DNA from 4 places in the Pseudomonas sp. FG43 genome. Region 2 is predicted to be linked to each of the others. Evidence: predicted binding sites of a transcription regulator. Region 2 holds the regulator's gene; each other region holds the start of a gene.

Region 1 (3,116 bases), on a different contig from region 2:
AACCTTTTTCGTCCATGCCGATCGTTACAGCGGCGATTTCCAGCAGGGCATCGGTTGCCGCATTGAAACCACCGGTTTCCACGTCGATGACTACAGGCAGGTAGCCACGAAAACGTGCTGCCATCGGGTGGCGCGAGCCGCCGCCACCGTGACCGTCCTGTTCGTCGTCGTAATGATCTTCACTCACGCATTTTCCTCCAGCAGGCGCCAGCGCAGTTTTTCTCCGGCGCGCAGCGGGATTACGCTCAACTCGCCAAATGGCAGGCTGGCAGGGGCTGTCCACTCGTCACGAACCAGCGTGATGGTGTCCTGGTTGGCAGGCAGGCCGTAGAACTCCGGGCCGTGGAGGCTGGCGAAGCCTTCCAGTTTGTCCAGCGCGTTACGTTGCTCGAAAGCCTCGGCATACATTTCGATAGCGGCATACGCCGTGTAGCAGCCAGCGCAACCGCAGGCGGCTTCCTTGGCATGCTGGGCATGAGGTGCCGAGTCGGTGCCCAGGAAGAACTTGCCGTTGCCACTGGTTGCGGCATCGAGCAGCGCTGTCTGGTGCGTATTGCGCTTGAGGATCGGCAGGCAATAGAAATGTGGCCGAATACCGCCGACCAGCATGTGGTTGCGGTTATAGAGCAAGTGATGCGCGGTGATGGTCGCTGCAACGTTGGCCGGGGCCGCATTGACGAATTGCACGGCGTCACCGGTCGTGATGTGTTCAAACACCACTTTCAACGTCGGGAAGCGCTCCACCACACGGCGCAGATGCTCGTCGATGAAGATCTTCTCGCGGTCGAAGACGTCAATGTCGCCGCGGGTGACTTCGCCATGGACCAGCAGCAGCATGCCGACTTCGGCCATGGCTTCCAGAACATGGAAAATCTTGTCGATGCTGGTGACGCCAGAGTCGGAGTTGGTGGTCGCACCGGCCGGATACAGTTTGGCCGCATGGACGAAACCGCTGGCCTTGGCCGTGCGAATGTCCTCGGGCGTGGTCTGGTCGGTCAGATAAAGCACCATCAGCGGCTCGAAACGGCTGCCGGCCGGGCGTGCATCCAGGATGCGCTGGCGATAGGCATCGGCTTGCTGTGCATTGCGTACTGGGGGCACAAGGTTGGGCATGATGATTGCGCGGCCAAAAGTGCGCGCAACGTCAGCAACGGTGTGTGGCAAAACAGCTCCGTCACGGAGGTGGATGTGCCAGTCGTCGGGACGCAGAAGGGTCAGGCGGTCAGACATTGGGGATTCCAGGCGGGTCAAACTGCTGGGAATCCTACCGGAAAAGACTCTCTCAGGCACTCGCTATCAAGTTTTGTAGGAAGTTACCGATAGCCCGACGTAAGAAGCAGTTTTTTGTTTCGTGTCATTTTTATAAGTGGAGCCTCCCGTGCGCCAGCTATATCTCGCCTTGCTCAGCGTATTTGCCAGCCTCCCGGCCATGGCAGTCAGTTTCCAGACACGTCTGGAGAGTATCGAGTGGAAGGTCGAAGGGGATCAGTTCGAGTGTCGCCTGAGTCAGCCGATTACCGATTTCGGTGTAGGTGAATTCGTGCGCCGCGCCGGTGAGCAGGCTACATTCCGTCTCAAGCCGTCTTACAACATGCTGGGTAATGGTTCGGCCACTCTGCTGGCTGCGGCAGCACCCTGGCAGCCGGGACGGGGTGATATCAACCTCGGCTCGGTCCGTGTCAGCAATGGCGAGATTCCTTTCAATAGCTCCGAGGCACAGGCCGGACGCCTGATCAGCGGTTTGATGGAAGGGCGCAGCCCGCTCATCCGTCATAGCACCCGCGATGGCGGTGGCCCGATGGAAATACGGCTATTGCCCGTCAGGTTCAGCAAGGCGTTCAGCGACTATCAGTTGTGTACGACCAAACTGCTGCCGATGAATTTCGATCAGATCAAGCAGGCCGAAGTTGGCTTCCCCGGCGGCGGCATCGAGCTGGACGCCAAGGCCAAGGCCCGTCTGGACAATATGATTGCGTATCTGCGTGCCGATCCAACGGTCAACCATATCGAGCTGGACGGCCATTCGGATAACAGCGGCAATCGCCTGACCAACCGCGACCTGTCCCGGCGTCGGGCGCTGGCGGTGATGGACTATATGAAGGCTCAGGGGATTCCCGAGCAACAGATCACCTTGCGCTTTCATGGCGAGCGTTATCCGCTGGCTCCCAACACCAACGATGCCAACCGCGCGCGCAACCGCCGTGTAAATGTGCATCTGGAGCGTGTCGCTCCCGAAGAAAAGCCGGTTCCAGTCGCTTCTGCCGCCAGCGCTGCACGCACTTCGTAACCCGCCTGTCTCCTCGCGAGGCTGACATAACCTGTCGCCTCGTCGTCACAAGCTGTCGCGCCCCTGTAAATTTGCTGGTTTGAACGGTAGAATCAACGGTTTTCCGTACAACCCGGTGGAGTGATGGCATGGCGGACGTAAACAAGGTAGTTCTCGCGTATTCCGGTGGCCTGGATACTTCGGTCATTCTGAAGTGGCTGCAAGATACGTATAACTGCGAAGTGGTGACCTTTACAGCTGACCTGGGTCAGGGGGAAGAGGTCGAGCCGGCACGTGCCAAGGCTCAGGCCATGGGCGTTAAAGAAATCTACATCGACGACCTGCGTGAAGAGTTCGTACGTGATTTCGTGTTCCCGATGTTCCGTGCCAACACCGTCTACGAAGGCGAGTACCTGCTGGGTACTTCCATCGCTCGTCCACTGATCGCCAAACGCCTGATCGAAATCGCCAACGAAACCGGCGCTGACGCCATTTCCCATGGTGCTACCGGTAAAGGTAACGATCAGGTTCGTTTCGAGCTGGGCGCCTACGCCCTCAAGCCAGGCGTCAAAGTGATTGCCCCATGGCGTGAGTGGGATCTGCTTTCGCGTGAAAAGCTGATGGATTATGCCGAGAAGCATGCAATCCCGATCGAGCGTCATGGCAAGAAAAAATCCCCGTACTCGATGGATGCCAACCTGCTGCACATCTCCTATGAAGGCGGCGTGCTGGAAGATACCTGGACCGAGCACGAAGAGGACATGTGGCGCTGGACCAAGTCTCCGGAAGACGCGCCGAACGTTCCAACCTATCTTGAGCTGACCTATCGCAATGGCGATATCGTCGCTCT
Region 2 (3,116 bases):
TTACCTGTGGCTTATTTGACGGATGGACCACGTATTCCTGATGACTTGCACCTGCCGCGTCGCCACCAGTTGGTGAGCCGCGCAGTCAGCGTGCAAATGCAGGATGAGCCGAGCGAGGAAGCGATGGCCGATATGTTTGCCGACCTCTATCACACCCCTGGCAAGAGAGTGGGGTAACTGATGGATATTACTGGAATGTCCCTGCATCAATGGTCTGCCAGGCATTGTTCGTTCGCGAACGTGCAGCCCGTAATGTGGTTTCGGTCTACGCAAGACAAGGTAAAGAAATAACATGGGCAGCATGCATCCCGTACAGGTTATCGCAGTGACCGGTGGCAAAGGTGGCGTCGGTAAGACTAACGTGTCAGTGAACCTTTCACTGGCCCTGGCCGAACTCGGCCGGCGCGTCATGCTGCTCGATGCCGACCTTGGTCTGGCCAATGTCGATGTTCTGCTGGGCCTGACGCCCAAGCGCACGCTGGCTGACGTCATCGAGGGCCGTTGCGACCTGCGCGATGTCCTGTTGCAGGGGCCGGGCGGTGTGCGCATCGTGCCTGCGGCGTCCGGCACCCAGAGCATGGTCCATCTTTCAGCAGCCCAGCATGCCGGTCTTATCCAGGCGTTCAGCGAGATTGGCGACAACCTCGATGTGCTGGTGATCGACACCGCTGCCGGTATCGGCGAGTCGGTTGTCAGCTTCGTGCGCGCAGCGCAGGAAGTATTGCTGGTGGTCTGCGATGAGCCTACCTCGATTACCGACGCCTACGCGCTTATCAAGCTGCTTAACCGCGACTACGGCATGAACCGTTTTCGTGTTCTGGCCAATATGGCCCAGAGCCCACAGGAAGGGCGCAATCTGTTCGCCAAACTGACGAAAGTGACTGATCGCTTCCTTGATGTGGCTCTGCAATATGTCGGTGCCGTTCCTTACGACGAGTGTGTTCGCAAGGCGGTTCAGAAGCAGCGCGCTGTTTACGAGGCGTTTCCACGCTCCAAATGCGCACTGGCTTTCAAGGCCATTGCCCAGAAGGTTGATACCTGGCCGTTGCCGGCCAACCCGCGTGGTCATCTGGAGTTCTTCGTCGAACGACTTGTTCACCAGACCAGTGCGGGGCCTGTTCAATGACAGCGAGCGGCTTTCAAATGTACAGCAAGGCTTCCAGGAATTCGCAGTACGAACTCATCGAGCGTTACGCGCCGTTGGTCAAGCGTATTGCCTACCACTTGCTGGCGCGTCTGCCTGCCAGTGTGCAGGTTGAAGATCTGATCCAGGCCGGCATGATCGGCTTGCTGGAAGTTTCTACCAAGTACGACTCCACCAAGGGTGCGAGTTTCGAGACTTATGCCGGGATTCGTATCCGCGGTGCCATGCTCGATGAAGTGCGCAAGGGTGACTGGGCGCCACGTTCGGTGCATCGCAATACGCGCATGGTGAGTGACGCAATTCGCGCAATTGAAGCAAAAACCGGTCGTGACGCTAAAGATCATGAGGTTGCTGCCGAACTCCAGTTAAGTCTCGATGATTATTATGGGATTTTGAATGATACCTTAGGCAGCCGTCTCTTCAGCTTCGACGACCTTTTGCAGGACGGCGACCATGAAGGGTTGCATGAGGACGGCGCAAGCGGCTCGCTCGAACCGTCGCGTGACCTGGAAGATGAGCGTTTCCAGGCAGCGCTGGCAGATGCAATCGCCAACTTGCCGGAGCGTGAGCGGCTGGTATTGGCGCTGTACTATGACGAAGAGCTGAACCTCAAGGAAATCGGTGAGGTGCTTGGGGTCAGCGAGTCGCGGGTCAGCCAGTTACACAGCCAGTGCGCAGCTCGTTTGCGAGGGCGTTTGGGGGAGTGGCGAGCGCGTTGATGGGCGATTTGTGACTTGCAAGAGTCTCAGGTTGTCGCAAGCCGGCTGTGCAGAGCGTTACGTGGTATCAGGATAGACAAGGCAGGAGCCTGTTCGGACAGAGCCTATGGCCTGCTGGTTCAGGTTTCTGTTTTGTTGTTTTGCCAAGCCCGTCGTCGTTTTCGTACAGCCGGGGGTGTGCTGTGCCAGTATTGAGTGAACAGCGTGTTCAGGTGCTGAATGCGTTAAAGACTGCTTGGAGGTCGAATTGGACAAGAACATGAAAATCCTCATCGTTGATGACTTCTCAACGATGCGGCGGATCATAAAAAATCTGTTGCGTGACCTGGGGTTCACCAACACATCCGAAGCGGACGACGGCATCACTGCCTTGCCGATGCTTCAAAGCGGTTCCTTTGACTTTCTGGTGACTGACTGGAACATGCCTGGCATGACCGGTATCGATCTGTTGCGTCAGGTGCGTCAGGATGAGCGTCTCAAAAGTCTCCCGGTACTGATGGTGACCGCTGAAGCCAAGCGTGAGCAGATCATTGAAGCTGCCCAGGCTGGTGTGAACGGTTACGTCGTGAAACCGTTCACGGCCCAAGTGCTGCAAGAGAAGATCGAAAAGATCTTTGAACGCGTCAACAGCTGATGCATGCCGCGAGGGCGCTATGGACAACAACGATTCACTGGGTGACTTCGAGTCAACCCTGAAGAAACACGCGCAGGAACTGGTTGCCAGCCTTGAAAAAGGCCGCTTCGGTGATGCCGTGCAATTGATCCATGAGCTCAACCAGGCTCGTGATCGTGGCCTGTATCAGGAAGTCGGCAAGCTGACTCGCGAACTGCATAGTGCGATCGTCAATTTTCATATTGACCCGAACATGCCGCAAGCCGAAGAAGTGTCGCAGATCACTGATGCCGCCGATCGTCTGTCGTATGTTGTACGACTGACCGAGAATGCGGCCAACCGCACGATGGACCTGGTAGAGCAGAGCACGCCGCTGATGAACGGGCTGAGCGAAGATGCCAAGTCGCTGAGCGCGGACTGGGGGCGTTTCATGCGTCGGGAAATCGGTGCTGAAGAGTTTCGTGATCTGGCCAAGCGTGTCGACGGTTTCCTGTCCCGTACCGAATCCGAAGCTCATACCGTTGCCAGCCATCTCAATGACATTCTGCTGGCCCAGGATTATCAGGATCTTACCGGTCAGGTGATCAAGCGCGTTACGCAGCTGGTCACTGAAGTCGAAAGCAATCTGCTCAAACTGGTC
Region 3 (3,116 bases), on a different contig from region 2:
CGGTCAGCTCGGCGCTGAGCACTGCCGAGCGATGAGCCTCGTCGGACGTCTGGTCGGCCAGCTCGGCAATGGTGGAGATATTGCGGCTGATCTCTTCGGCCACCGAGCTTTGTTGTTCGGTGGCTGTGGCGATCTGAGTGGCCATGTCCGTGATGTTGGCGACCGCTTCGCTGATGCCCACCAGCGCCTCGTCGGCTTCCAGTACCCGCGCAACACCTTCCTCGGCCTGACGATGGCCTGAGTTCATGGTCTGCACGGCATTATTGGCAGTCTGTTGCAGTTTGGCGATCAGGCCATGGATCTGTCCGGTGGACTCAGTCGTGCGTTGCGCCAACTGACGCACCTCATCGGCTACCACGGCAAAGCCGCGGCCCATTTCCCCGGCGCGTGCCGCTTCGATGGCTGCGTTGAGTGCCAGCAGGTTGGTCTGGTCGGCAATGCCTTTGATCACATCGACCACGCCACCGATTTCATCGCTGTCCTTGGCCAGTTGCGTGACGGTCAGGCCGGTTTCGCCCACGGAAGTGGACAAGCGTTGAATCGCGTCACGGGTTTCCCCGGCAATATCACGACCACGGAGCGTCAGTTGATTGGCCTGCTGGCTGGCATCGGCTGCCCGCTGCACATGGCTGGCGACTTGCTGGGTGGTGGTTGCCATCTGGTTGATCGCGGTTGCCACTTGTTCTGTCTCGACCCGTTGACGCTCCAGCCCGGAAGAGCTTGCATTGGCCAGCGAGTTGGATTTGCGTGCCTGGGTATTCAAGTGTTCGGCGGTGTCCTGCAAGCGGGTCAGGCAGGTTTTCAGCCGTGCTTCCTGGCTGAGGATCGACATTTCCAGACGGGCCTGCGGGCCTCGGCTGTCGGTATACATCTGCGCGATCAGCGGGTCCGAAGTGGTTTGTTCTGCCAGACGCAGCAGGCGCTTGATACCGCGCTGCTGCCAGGTCAGGCCGAGCAGGCCCAGCGGCACGGACAATACGGCGGCCAGAATGAAGCCCCAGTGAGAGTTGAGCCAGGCTCCGATCATGAAGCTCAACTGGCTGACAAGGATGAACGGCAGCCAGTCCTGCAGCACCGGCAGCCATTTATCGCGGCCAGGAATGGCCGACTTGCCTTTATTGATTCGTGCATACAGCGCTTCGGCACGCTTGATCTGTTCGGCGGTCGGTTTGACACGCACGGACTCGAAGCCAACCACCTGCTTGTTCTCGAACATTGGCGTCACATAGGCGTTGACCCAATAGTGATCGCCATTCTTGCAGCGGTTCTTGACGATACCCATCCACGGCTGGCCACGTTTCAGAGTGGTCCACATGTGCTCGAAAACGGCCGGAGGGACGTCAGGATGACGAACCAGATTATGCGGAGCCTTTATCAGCTCTTCATGACTGAAACCGGAGACTTCCTGGAAAATCTCGTTGCAGTAGGTGATCACGCCTTTGGTATCGGTGGTAGAAATCAACCGCTGTTCAGCAGGAAATGTCCGCTCACGTTGAGTGATTGGCTGGTTGTTACGCATGGCTTTCGGTCCTTCGATCCAATAGGCTTCGGAGAGTTATCGGCAAACTTACCTGTAAATTGAGCCTGTTAAGCGAAATGATTAGCGATTCATTGTCATCCATCAATGCTTATCGATTGAGCATCGGGTAGGTGAACAGGCCGAAATGCACCAGATTCAACCCCAGGTGAGTGATCACCGAGGCCAGCAGGCCACCGAACCGATAAGCGATGCCATAACCTGCCCCAGCCAGGCTCGCGAGCAATATCCATTGCCATCCCGAGCCCACATGGGCAAGCCCGAACAGTATGGCAGCGATACTGATGGCAAGTGTGCTACCAAACCATAGTTTGTTAAAAAATTGTTGCAATGCACCTTGCAGATAAGCGCGGAAAAACAGCTCTTCGGTCAATGTCACCAGCAGCAGATTATTCAATAGCCAGAGTGTGCCGTGCTCCGGCCATTTTGCAGACCAGCCGGTTACCCCGAGGGCTATTGCCGTTGTCATGCACAGTACGCTGGTGGCGATCAGCGTGCCGGCTGCGACTTTCAGCGAGCGGGCAACGCCTGTTGACGCCAGTATCCAGGGGCAGAACAGCAGTATCCAGAAGCCGATCAGGGGTTTGTCCAGATTCAGGGACATGGAGAAGGGCGCGGCTTCAGGGCTGAAGCGAACCGCGTCGAACACTTTTGCGTTGTTGAAACCGGGCAACAGATGGCTGGCCAGCGCAATGCCCGTGACAATGAAGGTGGCATGCCCAAGCCCGCGGACAAGCCTGTTTCCTGACTGCCTTGCGCAAAGCCCTGCAATAAGCAGAACGCCGACAGCCAGGGCCGCGGGCCACTCCAGTTGCCCGTAAAACAGGGCAATGGAGTAGCCGAGGCCAAGCAGGCCGAAAAATACCCACAGCCTTGGTGCCATTGAGAATCTCCTGAAGCAAAAGCGGAGATTCTAGGGGTTTCCAGCGGGCGTGTGCGGTATCAATAGATATTGGCCAGGCATCATTTTCACGACGTCAGGACGCAATCAACTGCCTCAACACGTAATGCAGAATACCTCCTGCCTTGAAGTATTCCACTTCGTTGAGGGTGTCGATCCGGCATAGTACGTCCAGATTTTCCTGGCTGCCGTCTTCCCGGGTGATCTTGAGCGTCAGGCTCATGCCCGGCTGCACCTCTGCATGTGTCAGCCCGCTGATTTCCAGTGTCTCCTTGCCCGTCAGCTTCAGGGATTTGCGGTTCTGGTCATTTTTGAATTGCAGGGGCAGCACGCCCATCCCGACCAGATTGGAGCGATGAATCCGCTCAAAGCTTTCGGCGATGACGGCTTTTACGCCCAGAAGGTTCGTGCCTTTGGCTGCCCAGTCGCGGCTTGAGCCGGTGCCGTATTCCTGGCCTGCGATAATCACCAGTGGTGTGCCTTCTGCCTGATAGCGCATGGCAGCGTCGTAGATGGCCAGCTTTTCGCCGCTGGGTACGTGAAGGGTATTGCCGCCTTCCTCGCCGCCCAGCATTTCATTGCGAATGCGGATATTGGCGAAGGTGCCGCGCATCATCACTTCATGGTTGCCACGACGTGATCCGTAGGAGTTGAAGTCCTTGGGTTCTACGCCCTGAT
Region 4 (3,116 bases), on a different contig from region 2:
GAGTACGCGACGCCAGCGAGCGAACTTCATCGGCAACCACCGCAAAACCACGCCCGGACTCACCCGCACGCGCTGCTTCGATTGCTGCGTTCAAGGCCAACAGGTTGGTCTGCTCGGCAATGCTGTTGATCACCGACAGAATCGATTCGATATTCTGGCTGAGCCTGGCCAGCTCGGTAATCGCCTGGCTGGCCTCATCCATTTCCACAGCCAGACTCTTGATCGCATCGGTCGAACGCGACACCACACGCACACCACTGTCGACTTCTTCATTGGCAGAGAGCGCCGCCTGAGCCGCAGCCTGAGCGTTACGCGCCACCTCTTCGGCAGTGGAAGCCATCTCCTGCATCGCCGTAGCCAATTGATCGAGTTCCTGCAATTGTCGTTGCAGGCGGCCATCGGCCTGATTGGCTTCGCCGGAAGTCCGGTTGGTGCTTTCGTGAACCTGCTTCGAGCTGCCCATAACCTGAACGATCAAGGTTTGCAGGCTCTCCATGAAGCGATTGAATTCGCGGGACAGCAGGGCAATTTCATCATTGCCGGAATCAGGCAGACGACGTGTCAGGTCACCTTCACCGTTATTCATTTCACGCAAGGAGGTATGCAAGAGATCAAGCGGCTTGAGCAAGCGCTTCATCAGAGCACCCAGCACAATCAGACTGATGAGAACGCCCAGCAAAGTTGCAATCGCAGCTCGCCAGCTCAGGCTGTTGGCCTCAGCCATGACGATACTGTTATCCAGTACGACGCCGATGTACCAGTTCATGCCCTTGAGGTTGGACAGCGGAGTGAAAGACACCAGCAGGTCCTTGCCTGAAGCGCTGATCGGTTGCAGCCTGTTTTCCAGGGACGGGCTCTTGCCCTCGAACAGCTCGCTGTAGCTCTTGCCATTCAACCCGCTGTTCGGGTGAGAAATGATGTTGCCAGTGCTGCTCATCAGAAAAGCGTAACCGGCACCATTGAAGTCCATGGTGTTAATCGCATCGGATACGCTTTTCAACCGGACATCTCCGCCGATCACGCCAAGAAACTCACCGGCATTGCGCAGCGGCGTAACGGCAGAAATCAGCGTCTCTCCGGTTGTGGAGTCGACATAGGGCTCGGTGAGCACTGCCTGCCCGGTCGCCTTGCCTGTCGCATACCAAGGGCGCGTGCGGCCATCCCACTCAGGTTTTGGCTTCCAGGAGTCGAGGTTCTTGATGGGCTTGCCATCGCTTTGCAAGGCACCAAAAACCAGAATGAACTCGTCCTTGAGCAGCGGGCTGCCAATCAAGTGCTGAAGGTTTTCGGCGCTGTAATTGCTGTCGATATTCTGGCTCAACAGATCCATGAGCTTGAGCTTGGAGTTCAGCCAGTTCTCGATCTGTCTGGCCAGCGTATTGCTCGATTCGGCAATGCTTGCCGAAACCTGATTGTGAAGAGAGTCACGAACCTTGCTGACCTGCGTCACCGACAACAAACTGGTGGTACAGAACAATACGAAAGCAGCGGCCAGACCAGCTTTATGGACAATCTTCATCAAGTCGCTCCGTGCGTTTAGAAAGAAGATTTATCGTAAACAGGATAATGGCTATGTGCAATCAAACGTTTGATTACACAGACTTTTTACACTTCGCCTATTTGTGACTATCTATTTCATGAATACGAAAAATCATGCCCATGCACGACAGAATATATTCATCAGCGACAGAATCTGCCTGTTACAGGTGCTTGGCATGCAGATAATCTCTTTTACATCACACACGGCGCCGTCCCGGAATTCCCCCGCTTAGACAGGAGAAATGGTGCCAAGCAGACCAATGCCGATGGTCAGGATCAAAAAACCGATCAGGAACAATGCAAGCTTAGCCATCTCAGGCCTCCTACAGGAACAGGTTTGCGATACAGCGGGTGGCAGACTCCTCTGGGAGGGCTGCGGTGTGGGTATTGTGAGGAGAGGGTGGGTTGAGGTACAGATTCAGGTGGTTGAGAAAAATGCGGATCAGATGGGATCTGATCCGTTTTCAGGAAAATTAAGTATGAAACTGTAAAAACTTACAGTTCAAAATTTGGTTAGTGCTTACAACTCAAATCGCGCAAATCTTTCATACGCGAAAATCTACTTGGGCGCATATAACTTCAGTACGGTTTAAAAAGAGGTGCCCCGTCAATAACCGGAACACCTCTTCCCCAGACTTACTGCCAGTTAGCAGCCAGCACTGCCTCCAGTTGCGTTTGTTGTGCAGCCGTCAGGTTTCTCTCTGCTCCTGCATCCACCCCGAATGACGCCATGCTGTCGACCAGGTTTTGTACCTGGCTGTCGAGCAGGGTTTTGCCATCGGCCGTTTTGAACTGATCCACCTGGTAGTCGTTGGCTGCATACCAATTGCTTACCAACACCTTGTCGTTGGTGTCGATGACGCTGACTTCCAGATCGTTGCCACTGCGACGGAACCACAGGTCTTCCAGGCTTACATCGGCGCCGAACTGCAGTACATCCGTGCTGCTGCCGGTGTCGTAGTTGCTGATGGTGTCTCTACCCGAACCGATGCCGAACTCGTAGGTGTCACTGCCATCACCACCACTGAGGTAGTCATTGCCAGCGCCGCCATTGAGCACGTCATTGCCCGTCCCACCATAGAGCGTGTCGTTGCCGGCATCGCCGAAGAGGTTATCGTTGCCTGCGTCGCCATATAGCGTATCGGTGCCAGTGCCGCCGAACAGGTTGTCATTCCCGGCATCACCAAAGAGACTGTCATCGCCGTCGCCAGCGCTGATGACATCGTCACTGGTGTAGCCACGCAGGGTCTGGTCGGATGCACTGCCGAGCAATACTTGCGACTTGATGAGCGACTGGTTCCAGATCGTGCCATCGGCAAATTGCAGTTGGTCGATCTGATAGCCACCCGCTGCGTCCTCAGAGAAGTGGCTCATCACTCGCAGGCTGTCGGTCGTACCATTCACGCGAATGATCAGATCATTGCTCTCACGAACGATGCTGACATCGGTCGCGTTGAGATCAGCAAGCTTCACGGTATCGAGCTTGCCGATACGGCCTTCGTGGGCGTAGTAGATGGTGTCCTGGCCTGCGCCTTTACCGAACAGGTAAGTATCGTCGCCGTTACCGCCGTTCAGTT

The links. The regulator FliA, encoded in region 2, starts transcription of late flagellar genes. The targets are predictions, from matches to a motif close to CTAAAGTTTNNNNNNNNNNNGCCGNTAA.
Region 1: ACODS3_RS15545 (flagellar protein MotY) is a predicted target of FliA. The motif match lies at 1,296-1,323, and genes of this name have one in related genera.
Region 3: ACODS3_RS24890 (methyl-accepting chemotaxis protein) is a predicted target of FliA. The motif match lies at 1,556-1,583, and genes of this name have one in related genera.
Region 4: ACODS3_RS01205 (methyl-accepting chemotaxis protein) is a predicted target of FliA. The motif match lies at 1,564-1,591, and genes of this name have one in related genera.

What each region holds. Positions count from the first base shown of each region.
Region 1 is NZ_JBMDJL010000012.1:46,951-50,066, reverse strand. Features, by position in the region: gene rnt (ribonuclease T) at 1-187, opposite strand, end outside; gene pyrC (dihydroorotase) at 184-1,230, opposite strand; gene ACODS3_RS15545 (flagellar protein MotY) at 1,379-2,287, shown strand; gene ACODS3_RS15540 (argininosuccinate synthase) at 2,416-3,116, shown strand, end outside.
Region 2 is NZ_JBMDJL010000008.1:91,405-94,520, forward strand. Features, by position in the region: gene flhF (flagellar biosynthesis GTPase FlhF) at 1-177, shown strand, start outside; gene fleN (flagellar synthesis regulator FleN) at 293-1,126, shown strand; gene fliA (RNA polymerase sigma factor FliA) at 1,123-1,863, shown strand; gene ACODS3_RS11785 (chemotaxis response regulator CheY) at 2,123-2,497, shown strand; gene ACODS3_RS11790 (protein phosphatase CheZ) at 2,517-3,116, shown strand, end outside.
Region 3 is NZ_JBMDJL010000028.1:52,743-55,858, reverse strand. Features, by position in the region: gene ACODS3_RS24890 (methyl-accepting chemotaxis protein) at 1-1,519, opposite strand, end outside; gene ACODS3_RS24885 (CPBP family intramembrane glutamic endopeptidase) at 1,629-2,420, opposite strand; gene acnA (aconitate hydratase AcnA) at 2,515-3,116, opposite strand, start outside.
Region 4 is NZ_JBMDJL010000001.1:257,237-260,352, forward strand. Features, by position in the region: gene ACODS3_RS01205 (methyl-accepting chemotaxis protein) at 1-1,519, opposite strand, end outside; partial or broken gene ACODS3_RS01210 (calcium-binding protein) at 2,176-3,116, opposite strand, start outside.